DNA from 4 places in the Kribbella sp. NPDC050241 genome. Region 1 is predicted to be linked to each of the others. Evidence: riboswitches for the same ligand, from Rfam matches in the RefSeq annotation. Region 1 holds a riboswitch; each other region holds the start of a gene.
What was found. A riboswitch is a leader RNA that binds a small molecule or an ion and turns the genes downstream of it on or off. The one in region 1 is predicted to bind cobalamin.
Positions count from the first base shown of each region.

Region 2: it holds a riboswitch for cobalamin, as region 1 does, so the genes downstream of both, ACIBG5_RS03185 (putative cobaltochelatase) here and metE (5-methyltetrahydropteroyltriglutamate--homocysteine S-methyltransferase) in region 1, are expected to answer to the same signal.
Region 3: it holds a riboswitch for cobalamin, as region 1 does, so the genes downstream of both, ACIBG5_RS25650 (ribonucleoside-diphosphate reductase subunit alpha) here and metE (5-methyltetrahydropteroyltriglutamate--homocysteine S-methyltransferase) in region 1, are expected to answer to the same signal.
Region 4: it holds a riboswitch for cobalamin, as region 1 does, so the genes downstream of both, cobN (cobaltochelatase subunit CobN) here and metE (5-methyltetrahydropteroyltriglutamate--homocysteine S-methyltransferase) in region 1, are expected to answer to the same signal.

Region 1 is NZ_JBITJE010000007.1:35,338-39,287, reverse strand. Features, by position in the region: gene ACIBG5_RS29135 (VWA domain-containing protein) at 1-206, shown strand, start outside; gene metE (5-methyltetrahydropteroyltriglutamate--homocysteine S-methyltransferase) at 252-2,507, opposite strand; cobalamin riboswitch at 2,599-2,825, opposite strand; gene ppdK (pyruvate, phosphate dikinase) at 3,144-3,950, shown strand, end outside.
Region 2 is NZ_JBITJE010000001.1:699,631-703,580, reverse strand. Features, by position in the region: gene ACIBG5_RS03185 (putative cobaltochelatase) at 1-1,210, opposite strand, end outside; cobalamin riboswitch at 1,283-1,415, opposite strand; gene ACIBG5_RS03180 (AAA family ATPase) at 1,505-3,950, shown strand, end outside.
Region 3 is NZ_JBITJE010000005.1:458,173-462,122, forward strand. Features, by position in the region: gene ACIBG5_RS25650 (ribonucleoside-diphosphate reductase subunit alpha) at 1-1,677, opposite strand, end outside; cobalamin riboswitch at 1,810-1,967, opposite strand; gene ACIBG5_RS25655 (DinB family protein) at 2,028-2,609, opposite strand; gene ACIBG5_RS25660 (Fic family protein) at 2,669-3,934, opposite strand.
Region 4 is NZ_JBITJE010000001.1:690,645-694,594, forward strand. Features, by position in the region: gene ACIBG5_RS03145 (hypothetical protein) at 1-343, opposite strand, end outside; gene ACIBG5_RS03150 (DUF3500 domain-containing protein) at 449-1,417, shown strand; gene ACIBG5_RS03155 (vanadium-dependent haloperoxidase) at 1,423-2,727, opposite strand; cobalamin riboswitch at 2,754-2,881, shown strand; gene cobN (cobaltochelatase subunit CobN) at 2,917-3,950, shown strand, end outside.

The DNA of each region.
Region 1 (3,950 bases):
CGCTCCGCAAGACGATCTTCGAGGTGGACCGCCTGGCCAAACTCGGCGCGTCGCTCACGGTCTTCCGCCTGGGCGACGACCCCCGCCTCAACGCCTTCGTCGACCTATTGGCCCGCCGCAGCGGCGGCCGAGTCCTGGCCCCCGACCCCGACGGCCTCGGCGCCGCCGTAGTAGGCGACTACCTCCGCACCCGCCGCAAACTCTGACTCGGTTGCCGTGGGCACCAAACAAGGTGCCCACGGCAAGGCCACTCAGCTGCGGGCAGTCCGGGCCGCTTGGACCAGGTGCCGGAGCGCGGGGATCACCTCGTCGTAGCCGCGGGTCTTCAGGCCGCAGTCAGGATTGATCCACAACCGGTCTGCCGGCACGGCCGCCACGGCCCGGGCAATCAGATCCGTGAGTTCGTCCTGGCTGGGGACGCGAGGAGAGTGGATGTCGTACACGCCTGGCCCGACGCCGCGGCGGAATCCGCAGGCGGCCAGGTCGCCGAGGATCTCCATGCGTGACCGCGCGGCCTCGATCGTGGTCACGTCGGCGTCCAGTCCGTCGATCCCGGCGATCACCGCACCGAACTCCGAGTAGCACAGATGCGTGTGGATCTGGATCTCGGCGGACGCCCCGCCGGTGGCCAGCCGGAACGCACCGACCGACCAGTCCAGGTACGCCCGCTGCTCCGCCGATCGCAACGGCAGCAACTCGCGCAGCGCAGGTTCGTCCACCTGCACGATCCTGATCCCGGCCGACGCTAGGTCGGCCACCTCGTCCCGCAGGGCCAGCGCGACCTGATCGACGGTGACGGCGACGGGCTGGTCGTCGCGGACGAAGGACCAGGCCAGGATCGTCACCGGCCCGGTCAGCATCCCCTTCACCGGCCGCTCGGTCAGCGATTGCGCGTACGACGCCCAGCGCACGGTCATCGGCTCGGGTCGCGACACGTCGCCGTACAGGATCGGTGGCCGGACGCACCGGCTGCCGTACGACTGCACCCAGCCGTGCCTGGTGGTCGCGAAGCCATCCAGCTGCTCGGCGAAGTACTGGACCATGTCGTTGCGCTCGGGCTCGCCGTGCACGAGCACGTCCAGCCCGAGCTCTTCCTGCAGGCTGATCACTCGCGCGATCTCGGCCCGCATCCGCTCGTCGTACGTCGCCTGGTCGATCCGGCCGGACCGGAGTTCGGTGCGGGTTCGGCGGAGGTCCGCGGTCTGCGGGAACGAGCCGATCGTGGTGGTCGCGAGATCCGGCAGCCCGATCGACTCCTGCGCGGTCCGGCGTTCGTCGTACGGCGCTCGCTGCCGATCCTCGGGACGGATCGCGGCGACCCGGTCGCGGACCGCCTGCTCACGAGCGAGGCCGGAGTCGTTCAACGGGCCGCGGGACGGATTGTCGAGGTTCACCAGTACGCGGGGCTCGTCCTCGCTGAGCGCACGGCCGAGCAGGACTACCTCGTCGACTTTCTGCCGCGCGAACGCGAGTCGCGCCCGCACCTGCGGATCAAGCTCGTCCTCCGCATCCACGTCGTACGGCAGGTGGAGCAGCGAGCACGAGGTGGAGACGGCGAGCCGGCCGACGGAGCCGAGCAGCTTCACGCAGGTCGACAACGCCTCACCCAGGGGAGTGCGCCAGACGTTCCGGCCGTCGACCACCCCGGCGAAAACGGTCTTACGCTGGATGGACGGCAAGACGGCCAGTTGGTCGACCAGTCCAGGAGTGGACACGAGGTCGACCGCCAGCCCTTCGACCGCGGTGGACGCCAGCACCGGCAGGGCAGCACCGGGATCTCCGAAGTACGTCGCGACCAGGAGACGCGGGCGTTCGGTGAGCTTCGCCAACCGGTCGTACGCGCGACGGAGGGCGTCGAGCTCAGCCGGTGTGCGGTCCTGGACCAAGACCGGCTCGTCCAGTTGCACCCAGTCGGCTCCCGCGGCATCGAGCCTGCCGAGGAGTTCGGCGTACGCGTCCAGGAGACGGTCGAGCAGGCTGAGTGGCTCGAAGCCCGGAGTTGTGGATTTCGAGAGCAGCAGGAAGGTCAGTGGTCCGATCAGGACCGGACGGGTTTCCACACCGGCTTCTCGCGCGGCCGCCAGGTCCTCGAGTGGCTTGGCCGGGTTGAGCCGGAACACCGTGTTCTCGGCGAGCTCGGGGACCAAGTAGTGGTAGTTGGTGTCGAACCACTTGGTCAGCTCCAGCGGCGCGACCTCGGCGTGGCCACGTGCCATCGCGAAGTACGTGTCGAGTCCGGAGCGATCGAGGGCGCGGAAGCGCTCCGGAATGATCCCGAACAGCTGCACATGGTCGAGCATCTGGTCGTAGTACGAGAAGGTGTTACCGGGGAGAACGTCGAGTCCGCGGCCGGCCAGGTCGCGCCAGGTGTCGGCGCGCAGTCGGTGGGCGGTCGCCTCCAGTTCGGCCGCGTCGCTGTCGCCGGACCAGTACTTCTCGACGGCCTTCTTGAGTTCGCGGTCCGGGCCGATGCGCGGATAGCCCAGCACTGTCTTGATGGTGTTCACGTCTCTCTCCTCGCGAGCGTGCCAGGGATCGGCGGGGTCGCGGAGACGCCGGACGGGTCCTCCCACGAGACCACCGATCCACCGCGCACCGGCTGGTGCGCGGACCGTCGGCAGGTCTTCGGACTCACGGGCAGTCCGGTCGGTCCGACCGGTCGGCCTACTGGCCGTCGCTTCCCGGACGCCGGGCGTCCAGTGCTGTCTGACGGCTGTCGTTCCCGTTCACCGCTGCGGGGCAGTCCCGGATTCACACCGGGTTCCCTCTTGCCTCGCCTCGTCGTCGACCACCCGACCAGGCGAACCGTCGGCAGTGCCGAGCGTAACCCGCGGGCACCGCGACGCGCCGGACGGCGAGACGAACACCACTCGCGGTACCCGCCGTCGACGCGACGAAACCCCGGGATCGATTCGCCGGAAGGTTTCGTTGGCGGACGTGCCGATTGTCTTGCGTTGTCAACGGGGGAAGGGTTTTCCGGCCTTCGACCTGTGGGCAGAGTCACGTCGGCATCGTGAGACCAGTGTTCAACTGGACTGGTTTTTGGGCTTACTCTGAGAGCAACGCCCCCGCCACTGGAGTCGATGGGCCAGCGGGCCACCTCACCGCGCTCAGAAGCACCGCCTGAACCACAGGGAGTGATCGTGCCGAAACTCGTCTACGACTTCGCCGAAGGCAACAAGGACATGAAGGAGCTGCTCGGCGGGAAGGGGGCGAACCTGGCCGAGATGACCAACCTCGGCCTGCCGGTGCCACCCGGATTCACCATCAGCGCCGAGGCCTGCCGCGCGTACCTGGCCACCGGCTCGGTGCCACCGGAGTTGGCCGACGAGATCGACCACCACGTCGACGTACTGCAGCAGAAGATGGGCAAGAAGCTCGGCCAGGCCGACGACCCGCTGCTCGTCTCGGTCCGGTCCGGAGCGGCCGTGTCGATGCCCGGGATGATGGAGACCGTTCTGAACGTCGGCCTGAACGACGACTCGGTGAACGGGCTCGCGCATCACTCCGGCAACCCGCGGTTCGCCTGGGACGCGTACCGCCGGCTGATCCAGATGTTCGGCAAGACTGTGCTCGACATGGACGGCGACGTGTTCGAGGACGCGATCGAGGCGGCCAAGGAAGCCAAGGGCACCCGCAACGACCTCGACCTGGACGCGGACGACCTGAAGCGCCTGGTCGAGACCTTCAAGCAGGCCGTCCACGAGCACACCGGCCGCGAGTTCCCGCAGGACCCGCGGACCCAGATGGACCTGGCGATCGAGGCCGTCTTCGGCTCGTGGAACTCCGAGCGCGCGATCCTCTACCGCCGGCAGGAGCGGATCCCGACCGACCTCGGTACGGCGGTCAACATCTGCTCGATGGTGTTCGGCAACCTCGGCATGGACTCCGGCACCGGCGTCGCGTTCACCCGCGACCCGTCGAGCGGTCAGCCCGGTGTGTACGGCGAC
Region 2 (3,950 bases), on a different contig from region 1:
CACCAGCCGGCGCCGGCCCAGGCCGGCCACTCGCCTCGCCGCCTTCTGGCCCATCCGGGTCGACTCCGGCCGGGTCTGCGGTGGAGTCGGCAGGGTCCGCGTCGGCCGGGCTGCCGTCGTCCGCGGGATCCGCTCCCCCGCCCGGACCGCCTGGACCGTCCGGATCGTCGTCCGGGTCCTCCGGGGGCGGAGTGCTGTTGTTGATCGCCTCTTCCAGCTGGTCCTCGTCAAGACCTGGAGCGTCGAACGGATTTCGACGACGCCGGTGCGGCAACGCCAGCTTGGCGGCCGCGCGCACATCATCCACCTCGACCACAGTGCGCCCGGACCAGGCAGCGTGGGCAACCGCCGTACGCGCGGTGACCAAGTCGGCCCGCATCCCGTCGACGTCGAACGACGCGCAGATCTCCGCGATCTGACGCAAAGCGGGGTCGGTGAGAATCACCTCGGTCAGCAGGGCACGAGCCTTGACGATGCGCTCGGCGAGCTCGCGCTGCGGACCGTCGTACCGAGCAATGAAGGCATCCGGATCAGCCTCGTATCCGAGCCGAGCCCGCATCACCTCGACCCGGACGGCAGGATCCCGGCTGGCGACGACATCAACAGTCAGCCCGAACCGGTCGAGCAACTGCGGCCGGAGCTCACCCTCCTCCGGGTTCATCGTGCCGACCAGCACGAACCGCGCCGGGTGCGTGACCGACACCCCGTCCCGCTCGACCGTCGCACGTCCCATCGCCGCCGCATCGAGCAGTACGTCGACCAGATGGTCGTGCAGCAGATTGACCTCATCGACGTACAGGATCCCGCGGTGCGCCGCGGCCAGCAGACCAGGCTCGTACGCCGTGATGCCCTCGGCCAGCGCCTTCTCGAGATGCAACGACCCGAGCACACGGTCCTCGGTCGCACCCACTGGAAGCTCGACCAGCCGGGCCGGCCGGGATTCGCTGACCGACGAATGCGGCCCGTCGGGACAGGCCGGGTCCGGGTGGTCGGGGTCGCAGGAGAAGCGGCAGCCCGGTACGACGTCCACCGTCGGGAGGATCTCGGTCAGTGCGCGGACCGCGGTCGACTTCGCCGTACCCTTCTCGCCCCGGATCAGCACCCCACCGATCGCCGGCGAGATCGCCGCCAGAATCAGGGCGAGCTGAAGATCGTCCATCCCGACCACGGCGGTGAACGGGAAACCACTGGACGGTGAGGCAGGCCGCATGAGCGGTGGATCCCTTCGTCGAGCGGGTATCCACGCCCGCCGGCAGCTGGTACGCCGTACCACGGAGACCGCAGTCCGACGGACGGAGGTGGATGTCCTGGCTTCCGGGATTCACCCCGGTCACAGTGGCGGGACCGCCCCGGACTCCCGGCCGAAGCCGGTCACCGGTGTTCCTCCACAACCGTCCGCCCGATCATGACACACGCCACCCATCCCTCAGCGACCAGGTTCACACCCGCACCCGGCGGTGGTGGGCCTGTCGGTTGGGCGCGGATGGGTGTTCACTGAGGTGACATGGGGGGTCTTCGGGCCGATCATCGGTTTGCGGGACGGGCCGTCGAACAGGAACTGCTCGGCGATGTGCTGCGCGACGCCGTCGGCGGGATCCCGCGCGCGATCGTGATCCACGGTGAAGCCGGCATCGGAAAGAGCCGCTTGGCGCGGGAGATGTGCCGGGATCCGCGGCTGACCGTCCTGTGGGGATCGTGCGTGCACTTCGGTGGCGCGTCGGTTCCGTTCGCCCCGATCAGCGGCGCACTGCAGGACTGGCTCAGCCAGGCCGACGCGGACGAGCGGGAGCGGATCCTCGCCGCGACCGATCGGCTGACCGCCTTGCTTCCCTCGATCGGCACGAACGGCAGCGGCGACGCTGCCGACGGCATCGACTCGACGCGGCTGCCGATGCTGGTCGATCTCGTGCTGAACCGGATCGCGGACCAGCGCCCGACGGTGGTCGTCATCGACGACCTGCAGTGGGCCGACGTGGCCTCGCTGGACGTGCTGTCCTACTTGATCGCCGGATTCCGGGTCCAGCGGCTGGTCCTGATCGCCACCTGCAGGACCGAGGAACGCGGCGAGGGGCATCCACTCCACTCCTGGCTGGCCGACATGCGCCGGATGCCGTACTTCGGCGAGACTTCCTTGCAACCGCTCGACCTGGGGGCCGTCAGCAACCAGATCGAAGGACTGCTCGGCCACACGCCCGACATCGAGCTCGCGACCGAGGTCCTGGCCAGGTCGGACGGCAACCCCTATCTCGTCGAACTCATGGTCCGCGGCCTGTCCGGCGCTGAGCGAAGTCTGCCTCCAACGGTCCCGGCCGCACTCGGGGAAGCGCTGCTCGCCACCTGGCACGGCCTCAGCGAACGGGCCCGGCTGCTCACCAGAGTTCTCGCCGTTGGCGGTCGCCCGACGTCGTCCGCGGTACTGAGCCAGGTCGCATCCGGCCATGGGATCGACGCGAATCAGATCACCCCCAGCCTGTCCGAGGCGCAGGACCGTGGGGTCGTGCGCAACGACAGCGGTAGCTGGTGGTTCCGTCATCCGCTGCTGGCCGAGGTTCTGTACGACGGTCTGTCGCCCGACCAATCGATCGAGCTGCATTCCGACTATGTCCGCGTACTCGAGTCGCGACCCGCCGAGTTGACGGCCGCCGACCTGGCGGTCCACAACGAACGAGCCGGCAACATCGATGCGACCTTCCGCTGGTCGCTGGTGGCGGCCGACCAGGCAGCGCAGCTACGGGCCCCGTCCGAAGAGGCGATCCAACTCCGCCGCGCGTGCGCTCTCTGGGAGTCGGCATCACCAGCGATCCGAGGCGGGCGTGACGACAGAATCCGCTTGTTGCGACGGACAAGCACGATCTGTCTCCGGGCAAGCCTGGCCGACGCGGCCGTCCCGCTCCTGACCGAGGCATTGAGCCTGGTGGACAAAACGCGCGAGCCGTTGCTGGCCTGCGATCTCCTGGTCGCGCGGTCCGACGCCCGCTGGAGCTCGACCGCGCCCGGCATGCCGGACCTGGCCGACGTTCGGGAAGCGATCGAGTTGACGACCGACTTCCCCGCGAGCGCAGAGCGCGCCGTCGCGTTCGCGGAGCTGTCCGAGAGCGAGACGCTGCACGGCCTGCCAGACGACGTACTGCACGCAGAGGAAGCGGTCCGGATCGCGCACAGGTCAGGCTCGGCGCAAGCCATCGGGCGAGCCTTGGGTGCATTGGCGGCTGTGTCCGACAGTCGCGCGCCGCTCGAGTCGCTCGCCGGTGCGGAGGTTGCGGAGCAGCTGGCCAGGTCCTGCGGAGATATCGACACCGCCACCAATGCCGCCATCTTCCGTTTCAATGCCCTCCACACGATCGGCCCGCGATCCGACGCAGCCGAGGTCACTCGCGCGTCGTATGTCGAGGCGGTCTCCGCCGGCGCCGGTGTCTGGGCGTATTTCCTCGCCTTCCAGGCCGCCGGTGAGCTGATCGAACTCGGCCGGTGGGACGAGTGCCATGACTTGTTGCGGTCAGCGTTGGCCGCCCGCGCGGCCGATATCCCTGGAGCAGGCGTGAGGCTGGCCGCAAGCCTGCTCGCCGTCAGGTCGGGCCGGACCGAGGAGGCCCGGCAGCATTTCGATCGGGCGTTGGAGCTGATCTCCGACGACTTCAATCCGCTCCGCCCGTACATCACCCGCGTCGGCATCGAGCTGATGACGGCGGAAGGCAAGGCCGCAGACTCCGTGGCCTGGGCACGCCCACGTCTGACCGTGCTGGATCAGGCGCCTGAGGGGTGGGATGACGAGGTACTTCCGGGCTTCGCCCAGGCGGCGGCCGACGCAGCCTGCGCCGCCCGCGACCGCGGCGAGGTCGCCGCCGTCGCTGCGGCCGCGGACGCGCTCGACAGCGTCATCGACGGATGGCCGCGGGCGCCCTTCGCCGACGCCATGGGTGGCGTGGATGTCCAAGCGATGAATGAGGCAC
Region 3 (3,950 bases), on a different contig from region 1:
CGGCGAGCGCAGGTTGCACGGGTCCTTGAACGTGATCCACGGGTGCCCGGTCTCGAAGAGCACCGTGAGCATCCGCCGCCACAGATCGACCGCCTTGACCCGCTTGAACACCCGGATCTCGCCACGGTCCGCGGCCTGCTCGTAACCGCGGTAAGCGTCCGCGAACGCAGTGCCGTACAGGTCGTGCAGCTCGGGCACGTCGTCGGGGGAGAAGAGTGTCCAGTCGCCGCCGGCCTCGACCCGTTGCATGAACAGGTCGGGGACCCAGTTCGCGGTGTTCATGTCGTGGGTACGGCGCCGCTCGTCGCCGGTGTTCTTGCGCAGGTCGAGGAACTCCTCGATGTCGATGTGCCAGGTCTCGAGGTACGCGCAGACCGCACCCTTGCGCTTGCCACCCTGGTTCACCGCGACCGCGGTGTCGTTGGCGATCTTCAGGAACGGTACGACGCCCTGCGACTCACCGTTGGTCCCGCGGATCCTGGCGCCGATGCCGCGCACCGGGGTCCAGTCGTTGCCGAGGCCGCCGGAGTACTTGGCGAGCAGCGCGTTGTTGCGGATGCCTGCGAAGATCTCGGCCAGGTCGTCCTGGACGGTGGTCAGGAAGCAGGCAGACAGCTGCGGTCGGGTCGTGCCGGAGTTGAACAGGATCGGCGTCGACGTCATGAACCGGAACGAGCTGAGCATTTCGTAGAACTCGATGGCCTTTGCGTCACGGTCGTCCTCGCGCAGCGCCATCCCCATCGCGACGCGCAGGAAAAGCGCCTGCGGCAGCTCGAAGCGCACCTTGTCGATGTGCAGCAGGTAGCGGTCGTACAAGGTCTGCAGGCTGAGGAAGGTGAAGTCCAGGTCGCGCTCGGGCTGGATCGCGGCGGCGAGGCGCGGGAGGTCGAAGGTGGCCAGCTCGGGATCGAGATGCCCGGCTTCGACCCCGAGTTCGACGTAGCGCGGGAAGTAGTCCACGTACGCCTGGGCCATCTCCGCCTGGCTGGCCTGCCGCGGCTCGCCGTGGACGCGGCCGAGCGCCTCGCGACGGATCTGGTCGAGCAGCAGCCGGGACGCGGCGAAGCTGTACTGCGGCTCGGTCTCGACGTACGACCGGGCGGCCATCACCAGAGCGAGCTCGACCTCGTGTTGTGCGATGCCGTCGTAGCAGGAACCGAGGGTCTCGTCGAGGATCAGCTCGGGGTCGACCGCGTCCAGACCCGTGGCCGCCTCCGCGACGATCACGCGCAGCCGGTCGATGTCGAGCGGCGCGGTGCTGCCGTCGGCCGCGCGGACGCTGAGCGCGGGCTTGTCGGTGATGCCGGAAGGGTCGGCCGGGGTGCGGGCCTTGGTGCGCTCCTCGCGGTAGAGGACGTACGCACGGGCGACCTGGTGCTCGCCGGCGCGCATCAGCGCCAGCTCGACCTGGTCCTGGATGTCCTCGACCTGCACGCTGCGGCGGGCGTCACCGCGGCTCGTCAGGGCCTCGACGACCCGGCCGGTCAAGTCCGTCACCAGGTCACGGACCCGGTGGGTGGTGCCCGCCTCGGCACCCTCGACGGCGAGGAACGCCTTGGTCATGGCGACCGAGATCTTGGTCTGGTCGAAGCCGGTGTGGCCGCCGTCGCGGCGTACGACGGTCAGCTGGATCGACCGGTCGGCTGTCGCCGACCGGGATGAGGAAGCAATCGTCACAGGTGTTGTCTCCAAAAGAGTTCGGAGGATCGGAGCCACGCGGAGGGGCGCACGACGGGGCCGGCAGAACCGGCCGGGAACACTGCCGCCACGCCCTGCGACCCACCCGCGAGGTCTCGGACCACGTGCACCGGCGGTGCACGCGCCGGTGGCAGGTATCCGGACTCGCGGAAGGCTTCCGCTCACCGTTGCGGGGCAGTTCCGGACTCGCACCGGATTCCCCTGTTGCCTCGGCGTGGCCCCACATCTTGTGGTGCCGACCACTCCGAACCACCAGCAGTAGTGATGCTAAGTGGCTGACCCTAGATCTTGTGGTAGCGCCACGCCGCATGTCGCACATGTTGTGGTCCTCACGCCGCGACCGCGTAGAGGTCCTGGAGCGTCATGATCTCCGAGCCATGGTGGATCAGCTCACGATTCAGCCGCAGTACGACGTGACCGAACGGCTCGCCCGCGTCCAGCTCGGTCGCCTGGCTGAGGCCGATCGTCATCACCTGCTCCTCGTCGAGAGCGGCGATCGCGTCCTGCCAGGCCTCGACCCAGTGAGTCAGCCACGCCACCGCATCGCGCGCGTTGCCGTGCAGGGTGATGTCGGCACGTCCCTGTTGGCTCGCGCCGAACGTCCACTCCCAGCGCTCGAAGAACGTCTCGGTCAGATGGGCGATCAGCCAGGCGATCGTGCGTGGCCCGCGATGGTCCGGCTCGTCGGGCCACTGCGCGACCCACTCGCCGGACCCGAGTGATCGGAACCGCCCGGTGTAGTGCCGGCGTACGACGGTCAGCGCCTCGCTGCTCGGTCGCCAGAAGTACTGGTCGTCGGTCAACTGCGCGAGCCGGCCGGACAGCACCATCCAGCTGAAGCCGAGCTGGCCCCGGACCATGGCCATCGCCGATGGCCGGTGCAGGATGTCCCAGTCGAACGGCTCTGGCATCATCTCTCCCTGTACGATCGAACATATGTTCGAATTCTTGCTCGCTCGGGAGAAGAAAGTCAATGTGCGTGGCGTGTTGGTGCTGGCCTCGATGGAACCGGTCTGCTAGGTGGCTCGATCCGGGTGTCCGCGGCCGGGCTGGCGAAGCGGCGTTCGAGCAGGGTGAACGCGTCGATCAGTTCGGGCGCCTCGTAGACGCGGTTGCGTCGGCCGTCGGTGATCTCACGCAGGATGCGGGCCTCGACGAGCCTCGCCAGACCCTGGTTGGTTGCCTGCTGGGAGCGGTCGACAAGTTGCGCGGCCGCCGCGAGCGTGAGCACCGGCGCGGCAGGCAGTGCCTCGATGAGCAGGTCGGCTGTCGAGCCGCCGCGGACAGGCGCGGCTCGCTCGCGCCATGCGGACTTCAGTTCGGCGGCCGTCTGCTCGAAGCGAGCGGCCTCCGCCGTCGCGTGGCTGCAGGCCATCGCGAACATCCGCAGCCACGGATTCGCCGCCGACCGAGCCTTCGCAGTAGTCGCGCGACCGACATGCCGGAACGCCGTCAGTGCTTCGACGTACTGCATCGCGTGCGTGGCGAGCGACAGCGACACCGGCGGCACGGTCCGCGTGACCAGTCCATCGGCCCGCAGGATCAGGTGGATCAGCGCTCGCCCGGTCCGGCCGTTGCCATCGGCAAATGGGTGGATGGTCTCGAACTGTGCGTGCGCGATCGCGGCCTTCGCCAGCACCGGCAGCCGGGACTCCCGGACGAAGGTCATCAGATCCGCCAGCAGGTCGGGCACCAGGTGCGCCGGCGGCGGGACGTAGTACGCCTCCGCGGGGGAGCGGCCGCCGATCCAGTTCTGCAGGAAGCGGACCTCGCCGCCGAACTCGGGTGTCGGGGACTGGGCCATCAAGCGCCGGTGCGCCTCGAGCAGGTGGTCGACCTCGAGCTTGTCGCCGGCCTGGACGGATTCGGTCGCCCAGGTCATCGCGTCGACCGCGCCGAGCACCTCCTCGGCGGTGACGTCGCGCTGCCGGTCCCGCAGTACGTCGGCCTTGAGCAGGCGACGCGCGCCGACCACCAGCCCTTCGATCTGCGACGACCCGACAGCCTCCGCCCGCAGCAGCAGGCGGGCCAGGGCTTCGCTGTTCGTCAGGACGGCGGCCGTCGCGTCCAGGCGGGCCAGATCGCCGGCGGCGTCCTCCAACGCCGCGAGGACGTCGTCGCTCAGGTCGAACTCGCGCCCGACCAACGGGTCCGGGAAGTACAGCTCGTACGACCCGCCCAACCGCTCGGCCCGGGTGAACCCGTCCGGATGCCCAGGCCACCGATGCAACTCCACCCGTGCCATAATCCTT
Region 4 (3,950 bases), on a different contig from region 1:
ACAACGCCGCGAGCAGCATCGCCGCCACCCCGGGCACCATCAGCAGGACTGCGAGGCCGATGGTGAACGCCCCACTCCGCGGCCCGGGATGCTCCGGATCGTCCCCGCGCCGACGAAGGATCCACCAGGGGTGGATGCGTTTGGTCCACGCCCACCGCACAACTGCGAAGCCCGGCGCGCCGATGACGGCCGCGAACGGAAGCGTGATCGCCTTGTAAGGGTCCGCAGTGACCAGGTACAGAACGAACAGGAAGACCAGGTAGACGGCCAGCATCGCGCCAGGCCTGCTCAGGGACCCCACCGCGACAGAGACCACGCCGCGAGCCCCTGACCGTCCAGACACCAGCGCAGCGTACGACGGCGTCGGGTTCTTACGTGTCGCGACCGGGGCGAGGTGGTGGTCGTAGGCTGGGCGAGGCATTCTGGTCGACGGAACGGGAGCATCGGCATGGTTGTGGAGCAGACCCGGGAAGCGGTTCTCGAACTCTTGGCGAGCCTGTCACCGGCGCAGCTGGACAAGATCAAGGCGGCGTTCGACACCCCGGACCACAAGCAGTGGACCTACCTGCCGGGTGCGGTACCGGGCCTTCCGCTGACGGAGCTGACTCCGGCCCAGCAGCAGTTGGTGGAGCGGCTCGTCGCGATCGGGTGCAGTGAGCGCGGTGTGGCCGACGTCTGGGCGGTGTGGGACGCGGAGATCATCGTGCGCGGGATCCCGGCCCTGCCGCCGAGCGGCGAGTGGGAGGGATCCGTCGTCGGCGACCGGTACTTCCTGCGGGTGCTGGGCGATCCGGCCGGGACGGAGCCGTGGGCCTGGCGGCTGAACGGGCACCACCTCGCGTTGCACGTGACGCTCGTGGACGGGGCGATCTCGTTCACCCCGCAGTTCCTCGGGTCGAATCCGGCCGAGGTCCGGTCCGGGCCGCAGGCCGGCCGGCGTTTCCTCGCCGCCGAGCAGGACCTGGGCTTCCAGCTCCTGCACGCGCTCGAGCCGGCCCAGCGTGAGGTGGCCGTCGTCTCACCGGAGGCACCCGACGACATCCTGACCCGGCACGACCCGGTCGCCGACGCCAGCCTTCTCCACCAGGGCCTCGCGTACGGCGACATGACCGCGGAACAACGGCAGTTGTTCAGCCTCCTCATCGGCCAGTACGTCGGAAGGGCCGCCGGACCGATCGGGTTGCAGACCTGGCAGGACATCACCGACCAGGGCATCGAGCGCCTCAGCTTCGCCTGGGCCGGCGCGACCGAACCCGGCATCGGTCACCGCCATTACTACTCGATCGCCGGCCCGACGTTCCTGGCCGAGTACGACAACACCCAGGACGACGCCAACCACATCCACTCGGTCTGGCGAGACCTCCGCAACGACTGGGGCACCGACCTCCTCGCCGCCCACTACGCGATGCACCGCTGAGCGATTCAGCGGAACTGGTGGGTCGCGACCCAGTTCGCGACTTGGCGGCCGAGCCGGTTCCCGTCGTCCACCGCTTGGCGGAACTGCAGACCCTGCCAGACCTGGGAGCTTCTCGTCTCGTCGTCCAGCAGCAGGGCGGAGTCGAAGTGCCGGGTCGTCGAGGTCACCGGCGAGGAGACGTTCAGGTCGAGTGAACGCCCGCCGAACAGCCGGCGGAAGGTCTCCGTCGCCGCGCCGGTGATGCAGGCGTGGCTGCTGACGTACTCCGGGTCCGGTGGTGTCGCGATCAGGGGTTTCCACTCCGGATCGCCGGTGGTGTCGCCGTTGCCGTCGATGTCGGCCAGGTGGATCGCCGTACCCGGTCGCCAGAAGGCGAAGTCGTACTTGGTCCGCCAGCACGCGACCAGGGCGTCGGCGGTGCTGGTGCCGAGGAGCGCGAAGGCACGCGCACTCGTGACGGTGTCCAGTCCGCGCCGGGTGACCTTGTCGCGCAGCGCCTGCTGGTACTGCGCGACCGGGTTCGCGCTCCAGAACAGCGCGGTCTCGGTCTGCTCCGCCGTACGACTGGAGCCGTCCTTCGCGCCCTTCTTCGTCACTTCCGCGAGCTCGCGGGCGTAGGCCTCGGAGTCGAGCGGGTCGGGACCAGGCAGCTCTACCTGCTTCGGCGACTTGAGCACGAGCGGCCGGACGAACCCGAGCCACTGCACTCGCATCGGCTCACTGTTCGCCGGCCGCCACCTGCCCGGTCCGGGCGTGACGTCCAATGACCGTGCGGCATCGCGCCCGTCGTTGCGCCGTGCCGCGATCAGCGCATCCGCGGCTGCCTGACCGACCTCCTGCCCCCGCGCCTTCGCTGGGCCGCTCGAGACGTCGCTGAGCGACGCGGAGTAGTCAGCCTCGAGCTGCCGTGCCGAAGCCGGGAAGTAGTGACTCAGCACGCGGTACGCCGCGGTCGCGGCCGCGGCCTGCGTCGATGCGTGGGCCTGGGCTCGTGGCTGCTTCAGATACGGCCGGTAGTGACCCTCGATCGTGACGACCGCGTCGTACACGGCGATCGACACGAAGCCGAAGTACTGCCCGGACACGGGAATCGGGGTGGAGTTCTCGGTGAGGATGGTCCGTTCGGCGATCGCGTTCCAGGTCGTGACCACCGCCGGATCCGTGTCGTCGGTGCCGTCGCCTTGGCGAATGCCGGTCGCCAGGCTGGTCGGGACCAGGACGGCCGAGGCGACGAGACCGGCAGCGAGAGCGATGACGAGTCCAGGGTGTTCGCGGCGCACCGGATTCTCCTTCAGCCGCCTTCTGGTCACGTCCAGCATAAGTGGGCGCGTCCGATAGAGTCTCGGCGTCAAGCGATGGCAACTGCAGGAACCCGGTGTGAGTCCGGGACGGTCCCGCCACTGTGACCCAGCGCCGTAGTCAGGCGTAGGGGAGTCAGGAACTGCCGCTGTCGCACCTCCGGACGGGGCGTGGACACCCCGAGGAAGGACCGGTCGCGCATGCCCGCGAACCTCCTGCTGCTCTCCACCGCCGACACCGATCTGCTCGCCGCCGCCGAGGCGGACGCCGGCTGGAAGGTCGCGAACCCCGCCCGGCTCGACCTCGCCGACCTGGCCCCGTTGCTGGACGCGGCCGAGATCGTCGTGGTCCGGTTGCTCGGCGGTCGCCGGGCCTGGGAGGAGGGCCTCGACGCGGTGCTCGCCTCCGGCAAGCCGGCGGTCGTGGTCAGTGGCGAGGCCGCGCCCGACGCCGAACTGATGTCGTTGTCGACCGTGCCTGCGGGCGCGGTGACCGAGGCGCTGGCCTACCTGCGTGAAGGCGGATCCGAGAATCTGCGCAACCTGGCCGGCTTCCTGAGCGACACGCTGCTGCTGACGGGCGACGCGTTCGACCCGCCCCGCGCACTCCCGGCGTACGGCGTCCGCGGGACGTTCGTCGAGGATGAGCGGCCGGTGGTCGGCATCGTCTACTACCGAGCGCACGAGATCTCCGGGAACACGGCCTTCGTCGATGCGCTGGCAAGTGCGGTCGAGGCCGCCGGCGCGCAGCCGCTGCCCGTGTACTGCGGGACGCTCCGCGGACTCGACCCGACCAGCGATGAGAACGCCGGACTGTTCGACCTGCTGCGGAAGTGCGACGTCCTCGTCACGACCCTCCTGGCCGCCGGCGGGTCCGTCGCGGCCAACGCGAGCGCAGGCGGCTCGGATGATGCCTGGGACGCCGGCGCGCTCGCGTCCCTCGACATCCCGCTGATCCAAGGCCTCGCGCTGACCTCGACCCGCGAGCAGTGGCTGGCCAGCGACGCCGCGATCAGTCCGATGGACGCCGCGACCCAGGTGGCGATCCCCGAGTTCGACGGACGACTGATCACGATCCCGTTCTCCTTCAAGGCGTACGACGCCGACGGTCTGGCCCGGTACGCGCCGGACCCGGAGCGGTGTACCCGGCTGGCAGGAATCGCGGTGGCGCATGCACGGCTCCGGCACGTGCCGAACGGCGACAAGCGACTCGCGCTGGTGCTGTCGTCGTACCC